One region of the Streptomyces sp. NPDC019531 genome, then DNA from elsewhere that is predicted to be linked to it. Evidence: riboswitches for the same ligand, from Rfam matches in the RefSeq annotation. Region 1 holds a riboswitch; each other region holds the start of a gene.
What was found. A riboswitch is a leader RNA that binds a small molecule or an ion and turns the genes downstream of it on or off. The one in region 1 is predicted to bind cyclic di-AMP.
Positions count from the first base shown of each region.

Region 2: it holds a riboswitch for cyclic di-AMP, as region 1 does, so the genes downstream of both, ACI2L1_RS15420 (NlpC/P60 family protein) here and ACI2L1_RS26310 (transglycosylase family protein) in region 1, are expected to answer to the same signal.
Region 3: it holds a riboswitch for cyclic di-AMP, as region 1 does, so the genes downstream of both, ACI2L1_RS16165 (peptidoglycan DD-metalloendopeptidase family protein) here and ACI2L1_RS26310 (transglycosylase family protein) in region 1, are expected to answer to the same signal.

Region 1 is NZ_JBJDQL010000025.1:33,911-37,169, reverse strand. Features, by position in the region: gene eno (phosphopyruvate hydratase) at 1-907, opposite strand, end outside; gene ACI2L1_RS26310 (transglycosylase family protein) at 1,208-1,894, opposite strand; cyclic di-AMP (ydaO/yuaA leader) riboswitch at 1,898-2,065, opposite strand; gene ACI2L1_RS26305 (transglycosylase family protein) at 2,271-3,259, opposite strand, start outside.
Region 2 is NZ_JBJDQL010000010.1:155,899-159,157, forward strand. Features, by position in the region: gene ACI2L1_RS15415 (tellurite resistance/C4-dicarboxylate transporter family protein) at 1-502, opposite strand, end outside; gene ACI2L1_RS15420 (NlpC/P60 family protein) at 755-1,906, opposite strand; cyclic di-AMP (ydaO/yuaA leader) riboswitch at 1,914-2,083, opposite strand; gene ACI2L1_RS15425 (ScyD/ScyE family protein) at 2,348-3,259, shown strand, end outside.
Region 3 is NZ_JBJDQL010000011.1:90,890-94,148, forward strand. Features, by position in the region: gene ACI2L1_RS16160 (SGNH/GDSL hydrolase family protein) at 1-651, opposite strand, end outside; gene ACI2L1_RS16165 (peptidoglycan DD-metalloendopeptidase family protein) at 902-1,822, opposite strand; cyclic di-AMP (ydaO/yuaA leader) riboswitch at 1,827-1,988, opposite strand; gene ACI2L1_RS16170 (alpha-galactosidase) at 2,292-3,259, opposite strand, start outside.

The DNA.
Region 1 (3,259 bases):
GCTTCTCGGTGATGACGTTCCAGCCGGCCCAGTCGTCCTCGTACAGCGGGTCCTCGATGGAGACGAGCGGGTAGGCCGCCACGAGCTCCTCGTAGTACTCGGTCATCTCGGCGGCCGAGCGGGACTTGCCCTCGAACTCGTACTTGCCGTCCTTGTAGAACTCGGACGCGGCGACGTCGAGCGCGAGCGCGATCTGCTCACCGGGGACGTAGCCGGCCTGCTTGATGGCCTCGACGATGAGGTCGAGCGCGGCGCGGTTGGACTCCAGGTTCGGGGCGAAGCCGCCCTCGTCGCCGAGTCCCGTGGACAGGCCCTTGGTCTTCAGCACCTTCTTGAGGGTGTGGTAGACCTCGGCGCCCCAGCGCAGCGCCTCGGAGAAGGACTCCGCGCCGATCGGGGCGATCATGAACTCCTGGATGTCCACGTTGGAGTCGGCGTGCGAGCCGCCGTTCAGGATGTTCATCATCGGCACCGGCAGCAGGTGCGCGTTCGGGCCGCCCAGGTAGCGGAAGAGCGGGAGGTCGCTGGCCTCGGAGGCGGCGTGGGCGACGGCGAGGGAGACACCGAGGATGGCGTTGGCGCCGAGCGCGCCCTTGTTGTCGGTGGCGTCCAGGTCGAACATGGCCTGGTCGATCAGGCGCTGCTCAGTGGCGTCGTAGCCGACCAGCTCCGGGCCGATCTGGTCCATGACGGCGAGGACGGCCTTCTCGACACCCTTGCCCAGGTAGCGGTTGGGGTCGCCGTCACGGAGCTCGATGGCCTCGAAGGCGCCCGTGGAGGCTCCGGACGGGACGGCGGCACGACCGGTGCTGCCGTCGTCGAGGCCGACCTCGACCTCGACCGTGGGGTTGCCTCGGGAGTCCAGGATTTCCCGGGCTACGACGACGTCGATGGACGGCACGAGCATCTCCTTCTTGGGATGTGACACGGTCCGCCGGGACCGCGGTGTGTTCTGCGAGACGAGCCTAACCGGCTCCGGGGTATCGGCCACCGTGCCGACCGGCCCGTGGACAGAACCGAGAGTAAATTGTTTCTGAACTGAACAAAGAGCGTCGCTCAAGCGCGCACAAAAAAGCCCCGCCCCGGTGCGTACGGGGGAACACGCACCGGAGCGGGGAGCCCGTGGGGACGGGGGGACCCTCACGAGGCCTTCATCATGAAGGACACGGTTGTGAGGGCGCTGTGGTTCAGCTACGAGCACCCTTTGTTACTTCAGGTGCAGCTGCTGGCCCGGGAAGATGAAGTCGGCGTCGTCGATGATGTCCTTGTTCAGCTTGAACAGCTTCTGCCAGCCGCCCTTGACCTTGTGCTTCTCGGCGATCGAGCTGAGGGTGTCACCCTTGACGACCTTGTACTCGCCGTCGCCCTTCTTGACCTTCTTGCCGGTCGGCGTGGTGACGGTCTTCTTGGCGGTCTGACGCTCGGTCGAACGCGAGGCGCTCTGCTCCTCGGTCGAACGGCTGCTCGTGTTCGAGGAGCTGGAGTTCGAGCCGGAGGAGGACGAGCTGCCGCCGCTGTAGGTGGCGCTGGACAGGCCCGTGCCGCAGACCGGCCAGGCGCCCTTGCCCTGGGAGGCGAGGACCTTCTCGGCGACGGCTATCTGCTGGGCCTTGGAGGCCTGGTTGGCCTGCGCGGCGTACTGCGTACCGCCGTAGGCGGCCCAGGTGGAGGCGGAGAACTGCAGACCGCCGTAGTAGCCGTTGCCGGTGTTGATGGACCAGTTGCCGCCGGACTCGCACTGGGCGACGGTGTCCCACTCGGAGGCGGTGGCGGCGGAGGCGCTGCCGGTCGCCATCAGCGGGGCGGCGATGGCGACACCGGTGACGCCGGCGATGGCGGCGGCGCGGGTGGCCTTGGACGGACGACGGTGCTTGCCCTTGCCGGAAAACAGCATGGTGGATCCCCTCACCGACGCCTGCGAGGTGAGCTGTCGGGTTCGGGCCGGTTGAGTTGCCCGGCCGCGCACCTCCCGGTGCGCGACTTAACCCCAAGCCGGTCCAGCGTGAACTGCTGGGCCCGGCACTTACCTTGGGTCCCCCGCTCCTGCCTACGGCGCTTGACGCGACGACTGTTCCCGTACGGCCGCTGGCAGGATTCGGCGTTGCGACAGACGGGGCTCGGGTTGCCGAGCGGTGATGACCGTAGACATGCGCTCGGCGGAATTTCAAAGACGATCAGGGCTTCTGAGACTCATCCCACACTTTCACCAAACTGGACATTAGGTGCGAAGTGTGACGTGAACTGCCGCTGTTTTTCAGGTCTTTTCGACCCTATTCAGCCCCTGTGTCGAGCGTCTGACCGGCGACGATGTTGCTCGGGTCGGTCCCGATGACGTCCTTGTTCTCGGCATAGAGGGCGCGCCATCCGCCGTCGAGGCCAAGGGAGTCGGCGATGGAGACGAGGGAGTCCCCCTCCCGGACGGTGTAGGTGGCGGCGGCGTGACGGCCGGTCGAGGAGGCCGCGCTCTTCGTCACGCTCTCCTCCGCGCCTTCGTCCGCGCTGCCGCCACGATGCTTGCCGGAGCCGAGGGCGCCGACGTCGACGAGGGCCGAAGAGCCACCCTCCCGCCACGACTTGTCCGCTTCGCCCTCTTCTGGGGTCACCACGGGCGAGCCGTCGGAGGACTGCGAGCCTTCCGTGGCAGAGCTCCCGGAGCCCGAAGAGTTGGATTTGTCCGACTTGGCGGAGTTGTCGCCTCCGGTCGACGGTGTGGCCGACGGCGAAGGCGTCTCGGACGAACCGTCCAGCGAGCCGAGCAGACCGGAAGAGTCCTCGGAGCCCGAAGAGTTCGAGGAATCGGATGAGCCGGACGATCCGGAGGAATCAGACGATTGCGACGAGCCGGACGTCGAGGGCGAGGGAGTCCCGCTCCCCACGCCCGTGTCGACGCGGGCCGAACTCGAGTCCTTGCTGAGGCCGGAGAGCAGACCGCAGGTCGGCCACGCGGCGATGCCCTGGTCCGCGAGGAGCTTCTCGGCCACGGCTATCTGCTGGTTGCGGCTGGCCTGGTCCGCGGTCTCGGCGTATTCGAGGCCGCCGTACCTCTCCCAGTTCTCCTGGGACATCTGGAGGCCGCCGTAGTAGCCGTTGCCGTCGTTCGCACTCCAGGAGCCGCCGCTCTCGCACTCCGCGACCCGGTCCCAGGTGGTGCCGGTGGCGGCGCTCGCCCCGCTCGCCGCGAGCAGTGGGATCGCGATGGCGGATCCCGTCACACCGGCCGCCACGAGGAGTGCCGGAGCCTGACGGGGGCGACGGTGAC
Region 2 (3,259 bases), on a different contig from region 1:
GCACGAGCGCGGTGTGCGCGAGCCAGGTCGCCGACTCGGCCGCGGCGAGCGTGGCGCCGAGGACCGCGAGGCCCTGGGTGGCCACACAGCCGAGGAACACCGCGCCGGGCATCCGCCGCTTCCAGCGGCCCACGACGATCACGATCAGCACCGGCCACAGCACCGCGGCAGGCGCCAGCAGCGCCTCGGCGAGGGTCTGCCAACCGAGCGCGGAGAAACGGGTGCCCAGGACCGTGGTCGCCGCCACGGCCGTCAACGCGCCCGCTGTCTCGGCATCCGCGACCCAGCGCGCGCGCTCCCTCAGCAGCCGTACGGCGAAGTCGGCCGCCAGCCCCAGCCAGGCCGCGCAGCCGATCACCAGGGCGAACCGGGACAGCGTCTCGTAGCCGGTCAGATGCAACCCGACCGACATGATGCCGGTCGCTATCACGGCGGCCCCGGCCGCGGGCGGGCGCTGCGTCCACCAGACGCGCAGGGGGGAGTGCGGGGAGGTACCGGACATGGGGCCGATGCTAGGAAGCTCGGTGTGCCGCGCGGGCGGGGCGCGCACGCGCGCGTGCGGAAATCGCGCGGGCGAGGGAGCGGGCCACGCGCGCGCGTGCGGCTTCCGACCCCTCCATGCGCGCGTGCGGCGCGTCTGACCCCTCCCGCACCCGGGGAGGCGTGCGCGTCTCCGGGTGCGTCGCGAGGGACGCGGTGGCCGGCGAGCCGCGCAATGGTTGCGCCTCGCGAGGCCCGCCCTATGGGCGGCGCCTCAGGCCGGCCGCACCACGCTGTGGATCGCCGACTCGCCGTCGTAGTAGATCGACTCCTCGCGGACGTACGCGCCCGGCTTCGGGGCGTGGATCATCATGCCGTTGCCTATGTAGAGGCCGACGTGGCTGATGTCGTCGTAGAAGAAGACCAGGTCACCCGGCTGGGCATCGGCGAGCGAGACCGTGGTGCCCGCGTTGACCTGGTCGTAGGTGACGCGGGGGAGGGAGACGCCGGCGGCCTTCCAGGCGGCCTGGGTGAGGCCCGAGCAGTCGTAGGAGTCGGGACCGGTGGCGCCCCAGACGTACGGTTTGCCGATCTGCGCGCGGGCGAAGGCGAGCGCCTTGGCGGCCTTGGTGGCGTACGAGGAGTCGGTCGTCGTGGACGAACTCGAACTCGAACTCGACGAGCTCTCCTGCTGAGCCGCCTCCTGGGCGGCCTTCTCCGCGGCCGCCTGCTGCTGCGCCAGCTCCGCGGCCTTGCGGGCCGCCGCCTCCTGCTTCTCCTTCTCGATCGCCGCGAGACGAGCCTTCTCCTGGGCCGTCAGCTCCGACAGCAGGTCGCGCGCGTCGGCGAGCTTCTTCTGGACGGTCGCCTTGGCGGTCTTGAGGTCGCTCTGCGTCTCGGTGAGCGTCTGAAGGCTCTGGGAGGCCTCCTGACGCTTCTTCATCGTCGCGGACTGCTCGGAGACGTAGTCGTCGACCGCGCCCTTCTGGCGGCTCGTCAAACGACCCATCAGCTGCGTCTGGTCGAAGTAGTCCTGCGGGGTGTCGGAGAGCAGGAAGGTCGCGGTGTCGGGCGCGGCGGCGCCGGTGCGGTACTGGGCGGCGGCGAAGGCACCGAGCTCCTCCCGCGCCTCGTTGAGCTTCTGGGTGCGCTGGGCGACGTCGTCGAGGAGCGTGTCGACCTGCTTGCGCTGCTTGGTCGTCTTCTCCTTGGCCGCGTTGTAGTTGTCGGTCGCCGACTCGGCCTGGCGGTAGAGGTCGTCGACCTTCTTCTCGACCTCTTCGAGACTCGGCTTGTCATCGGCCGGCGCGGCGTTGGCCGTCTGGGACAGCAGGGCCACGGAGGTGAGGGCGGCCGTCGCGAGGGCCGGGGTCCGTATGCCTGCTACGCGCGTACCAGCGGGACGCGACTTGCGGTGCGACGCCAAGGGAGGCGACTCCTTCCAGTGCTCCGCCTACCGGGTTAGCTGTCGGGTTCGGGCGGGTGGTTCGGAAGGGTTGCCCTACGGCGCTCCCGTGCGCGGGAGTCGGCCGATTCACCCCAAGTTCGGTGGGTCCCCGGCTCCGGGCGCGCGGCGGCGCTGCGGACTCGGCGGAGGCCGTGCGGCCCGGCGACGTTCGCCGGTGGGGGTCGTACGGCCTGCTCGGAACCGTAACCAACGGGTGTGGCCCGTGTGAAGGTTGATGTTCGATATGCCCGATACATTTTCGTGACCTTGGTCCCAAACGTCGCTCCGCGTGGCCAATCCGGAGTGATCTGCCATGACTTGGGCGTATTTTCACCGGAGTGGCGACGTCCGCCCGCTTCATGGGTCTAGCTTCCAGCCAGCCGCGGTGGGGTGCCGCGGCCCGGTTGGAGGGGTACGGCCATGAGGATGCGCGCAGGACTCGTCGTCGCCACGTCGGTCGCGCTCGCCGCCACCGCGGGCATCGCCCCCGCTGCGGCGACGGCGCGGCACGGTGGAGGCGAGCCGGTGGTCCGTGTGATCGCCAAGGGTCTCGACAACCCGCGCCAGCTCTCCTACGCCGACGGGCACGTGTACGTCGGCGAGGCGGGCCGGGGCGGCGGGAAGTGCGTCGGTGAGGGCCCCGAGGGCGAGACCTGCATTGGGCTCAGCTCCGCGGTCACCAAGATCTACTGGGACGGGGGCGCGTGGAAGCACCGCAGGGTGGTGCAGGGGCTCCCGTCGGGCGCCGCCCCCGACGGCGGTTTCGCGACCGGCGTGGACGGCGTCTCCGCGTTCCACGGCGAGCTCTGGAGCGTCGAGACCTACGCCCCGCCGGAAGCCGGGGTGCCGACGAAGCCGCCCTGGAACACTCTCGGCAAGCTGCTGCACGTCGGGCACGGCAAGGCGAGGATCGCCGCGGACATCACCGCCGTAGAGCTGAAGTACAACCCGCACAAGGCGTCCGTGGAGTCCAACCCGTACGCCGTCCTCGCGCTCCCCGACGGACGGAAGATCGTCGCGGATGCTGCCGGGAACGACCTGGTCGTCGTTTCGCCGCACGCCAAGGCGCGGCCCTTCACGGTCTTCCCGGACCACGACGGGAACCAGTCCGTGCCGACGTCCCTGGCGCTCGGCCCCGACGGCAAGCTCTACGTCGGCGAACTGAACGGCGAGGCGGCGAGGCCCACCGCGCGCGTGTGGAAGGTCGATCCGTGGACCGGCAGGATCCTCGGCTGGAAGTCCGGCTTCGGCTCGATCACCGGCCTCGCCTTCAACGACGACGGCCAGATGTACGTCAGCCAGCTCTTCGCGGGTGTCGTGACCAAGGTCTCG
Region 3 (3,259 bases), on a different contig from region 1:
GTCGTCACGCCGCACATCCAGCGGCCCGCGCGGCGGCAACGGCGGCCACGGCTGATCCGGATCCGCGGGTACCTCAAGGCCCAGTACCTGCCCCGCTCGAAGCGCCACACGCGTGTGGCCCTCCGGAGACAGATGCAGCCGGTCGCCGTCCCAGGCCCGCCGGTCCTGGACGGTCTTCAGGGACCACAGGTCGAGCACCGGGCACCCGTACCGGTCGGCGACGGCCCTCACATGCCCGTTGTAGGTGGCGATCTTGCCGCGCAGGTGCTTGAGCACGGGCACCCCGCGGGTGTCGCAGCCGGTCGTCACCATGACGGTGCCGCACGCCTCGGTGAGCCTGGCGATCGCCCGCTCGAAGCGCTCGGCGACCTCGTCGGGGTCGGTGCCGGGCCGGATGATGTCGTTGCCGCCGGCGCAGAACGACACCAGGTCCGGTGCCAGTTCGACGGCCTGCGGAAGCTGGTCCTCGACGATCTGGTCGAGCAGCTTCCCGCGCACGGCGAGATTGCTGTACCTGAAGTCGCCCTCGGGCCGCCGGTCCGCGAGAAGTACCGCGAACCGGTCGGCCCATCCGACGAACGCCCCGTCGGGGCCGGGGTCGCCGACGCCCTCGGTGAAGCTGTCCCCCACCGCCACGTACGACCCGATCACTGATCTGCTGTCATTCTTCGAATCGTCTGCCACAGCAGTTCATGATTCACCTTCGAATGTGACCTACGCGACCGTAGGAAAGACTTGACGGGCGGTGAGATAAGCCACTCCTAAAGTGTTCACCAAACCAGGAATAGCTTTCTCACCAGGACTGTTGACGCTGCGACAGCCACACCCGGAAGTCGCGCGGACACACCGAAGGCCGGACCCGGGGATCGGGGTCCGGCCTTCGGTGGCGCAGGGGGTGTCGTCAGCCGACGGCGACGCCCTTCGAGCGGAGGTAGGAGACCGGGTCCACGTCCGAGCCGTAGTCCGGCGTGGTGCGGATCTCGAAGTGCAGGTGCGGACCGGTCACATTGCCGGTCGCGCCGGAGAGCCCGATCTGCTGGCCCTCGGTCACGGTCTGGCCGGCCGAGACGGAGAGCTGGGAGAGGTGGGCGTACTGCGCGTAGTAGCCGTCGTTGAGCTTGATGACGACCTGGTTGCCGTAGGCGCCGCCCCAGCCCGCGGAGACGACCGTGCCCGCGGCCACGGCCTTGAGCGAGGTCCCCGTCGGAACGACGAAGTCGACGCCCGTGTGGTAGCCGCTGGACCACATGCTGCCCGCGACGCGGTAGCCGGTGCCGATGGTGGCACCGCTGACCGGGAGCGTGTAGCCACTGGAGCTGCTGGAGCTCTGCGTGGCGGCCGTCGAGTTGGAGGAGGACTTCGACTTTGCCTTCTCGGCCTTCGACGAGGACGACGAGGAGGAGGACTTGGTCTTCGCCGTGCTCGTGGTGGCCTTCTTGCCGATCGAGAGCTTCAGGCCGGGATGTATCAGCGACGGGTCGTCACCAATGGCCTCGCGGTTGTCGGCGTAGAGCTTTTTCCAGCCACCGCTGACGTTCTGCTCATCGGCGATCTTCGAGAGATAGTCACCGGCCCGCACCGAATAGGTGCGCACGGCCGAGGTCTTCTTGGCGTCCTTCTTCGCAGTCGACTTCTCGGCGACTTTCTGCGTGACCGGAAGCGCCTGAACGGCCTTTTCCGACACGGACTGCGAGGTCGCCGCGTGAGCGCCGGTTGCCCCCATGAGCGGAAGGGCGAGCGCGGCACCCCCGGTACCGGCGATGGCGATCGAGCGGGTGAAGCGCTTGGGCTTCGGGCGGCGGTGCTTACCCTTGGCGGGCATGGCGAATTCCTCTCCGGCGCCTGCGAGGTGAGCTGTCGGGTGCGGGCTGGAGATGCCCGGCCGCGCCGAAACGCGGCTTTACCCCAAGCCGTTCCGGAGACCGGAACAGGCGTTACTACCTGTGGGTCCCCCGCTCCTGCCGTGCACGGGTGAGTGTGTGCGGAATCCGGGCGGCGGCAGGATTGGGCGTCCGTCCGGATCGGTGGCGAACGTAAACGAGCAAGACACAAAGGGACAAGTGAGAGGTTCCCTGTGAATGCGTTCCTGTTGATCCCTTATGAGAATTAACGGTCACCCTGCGTGAATCGGACGCCCGCCACCGAACCCAAATCCCCTTGAAAACCCCGCGAATTACGTGAACATGACGGGCGACACACCGTTACGGATATGACGCTCCTCACGTCATGAATTCACAGGAACCCCTATCCCGGCAGGAGTTGGAAAGAAGCCAACAATTCGGACAGAAGCCCTAGATGCGACGCAGCCGGAGAACCGTCGCATCCAAGTCGCCGCGCAAACCGGTGCGAAGTCCGTGATGCAGCAATACGGCCCCTCGGTGAACTTCTCCCGTTTCGAGGCATTCGTACGACGCCGTCGGGTCGAGTCCGCGCAGCCGCACCGCCGGCACGGGCTCGCCGTAGTGCTGCGCCTGGAGCCAGGCGAGAACGACGGCCTCCTCCCCCAGGACGTACTGCACCGCACTGAGTCCGCCCCGCGGAGGCCGCAGCCGGTAGAGGTCGCCACGCTGCACCAGCGGACGGATCTCCTTGTAGAGGTCCACCCACTCGCGGGCTTCGGCGAGCTCCTCCTCGGTCCACTCAGCGAGGTCCCCGCCGACCCCGAGCACCCCGGCCATCGCGCTCACGAAGCGGAACCGCAAGGAGCTCACCCGGTCGTTGAGCTGGGTGTTGGGACTGTCGGTGACCCAGGCGGCCATCACGCGCGCGGGGTGGATCTGGCTGAAGCCGTGCTGGATGGCGAGGCGGTCGAGCGGATCGGTGTTGTCGGAGGTCCACACCTGGTCGGTGCGACTGAGCACCCCGAGGTCGATCCGGCCGCCGCCACCCGAGCAGGACTCGAAGGCGACGCCCGGGTGAGCCGCCCGCAAACGGTCCAACAGTGCATAAAAGCCGCGTACATGGTCAACCCACAGGCGCTGCGGATAGGCGTCGCCGGGCCAGCCCGCGTCCGTGAAGCAGCGGTTGAAGTCCCACTTCACATAGTCGATCGGGGCCGAGGAGAGCAGTACGTCGAGCTGCTCCCACAGATACTCCTGGACATCCTCGCGCGCGAGGTTCAGTACGAGCTGATTGCGGAACTCCGTCCGCTTTCGTCCCGCTTGGTACTGCACCCAGTCCGGGTGGGCGCGGTACAGCTCGCTGTCCGGATTGACCATCTCCGGCTCGACCCAGATACCGAACTGCATGCCGAGCGCGT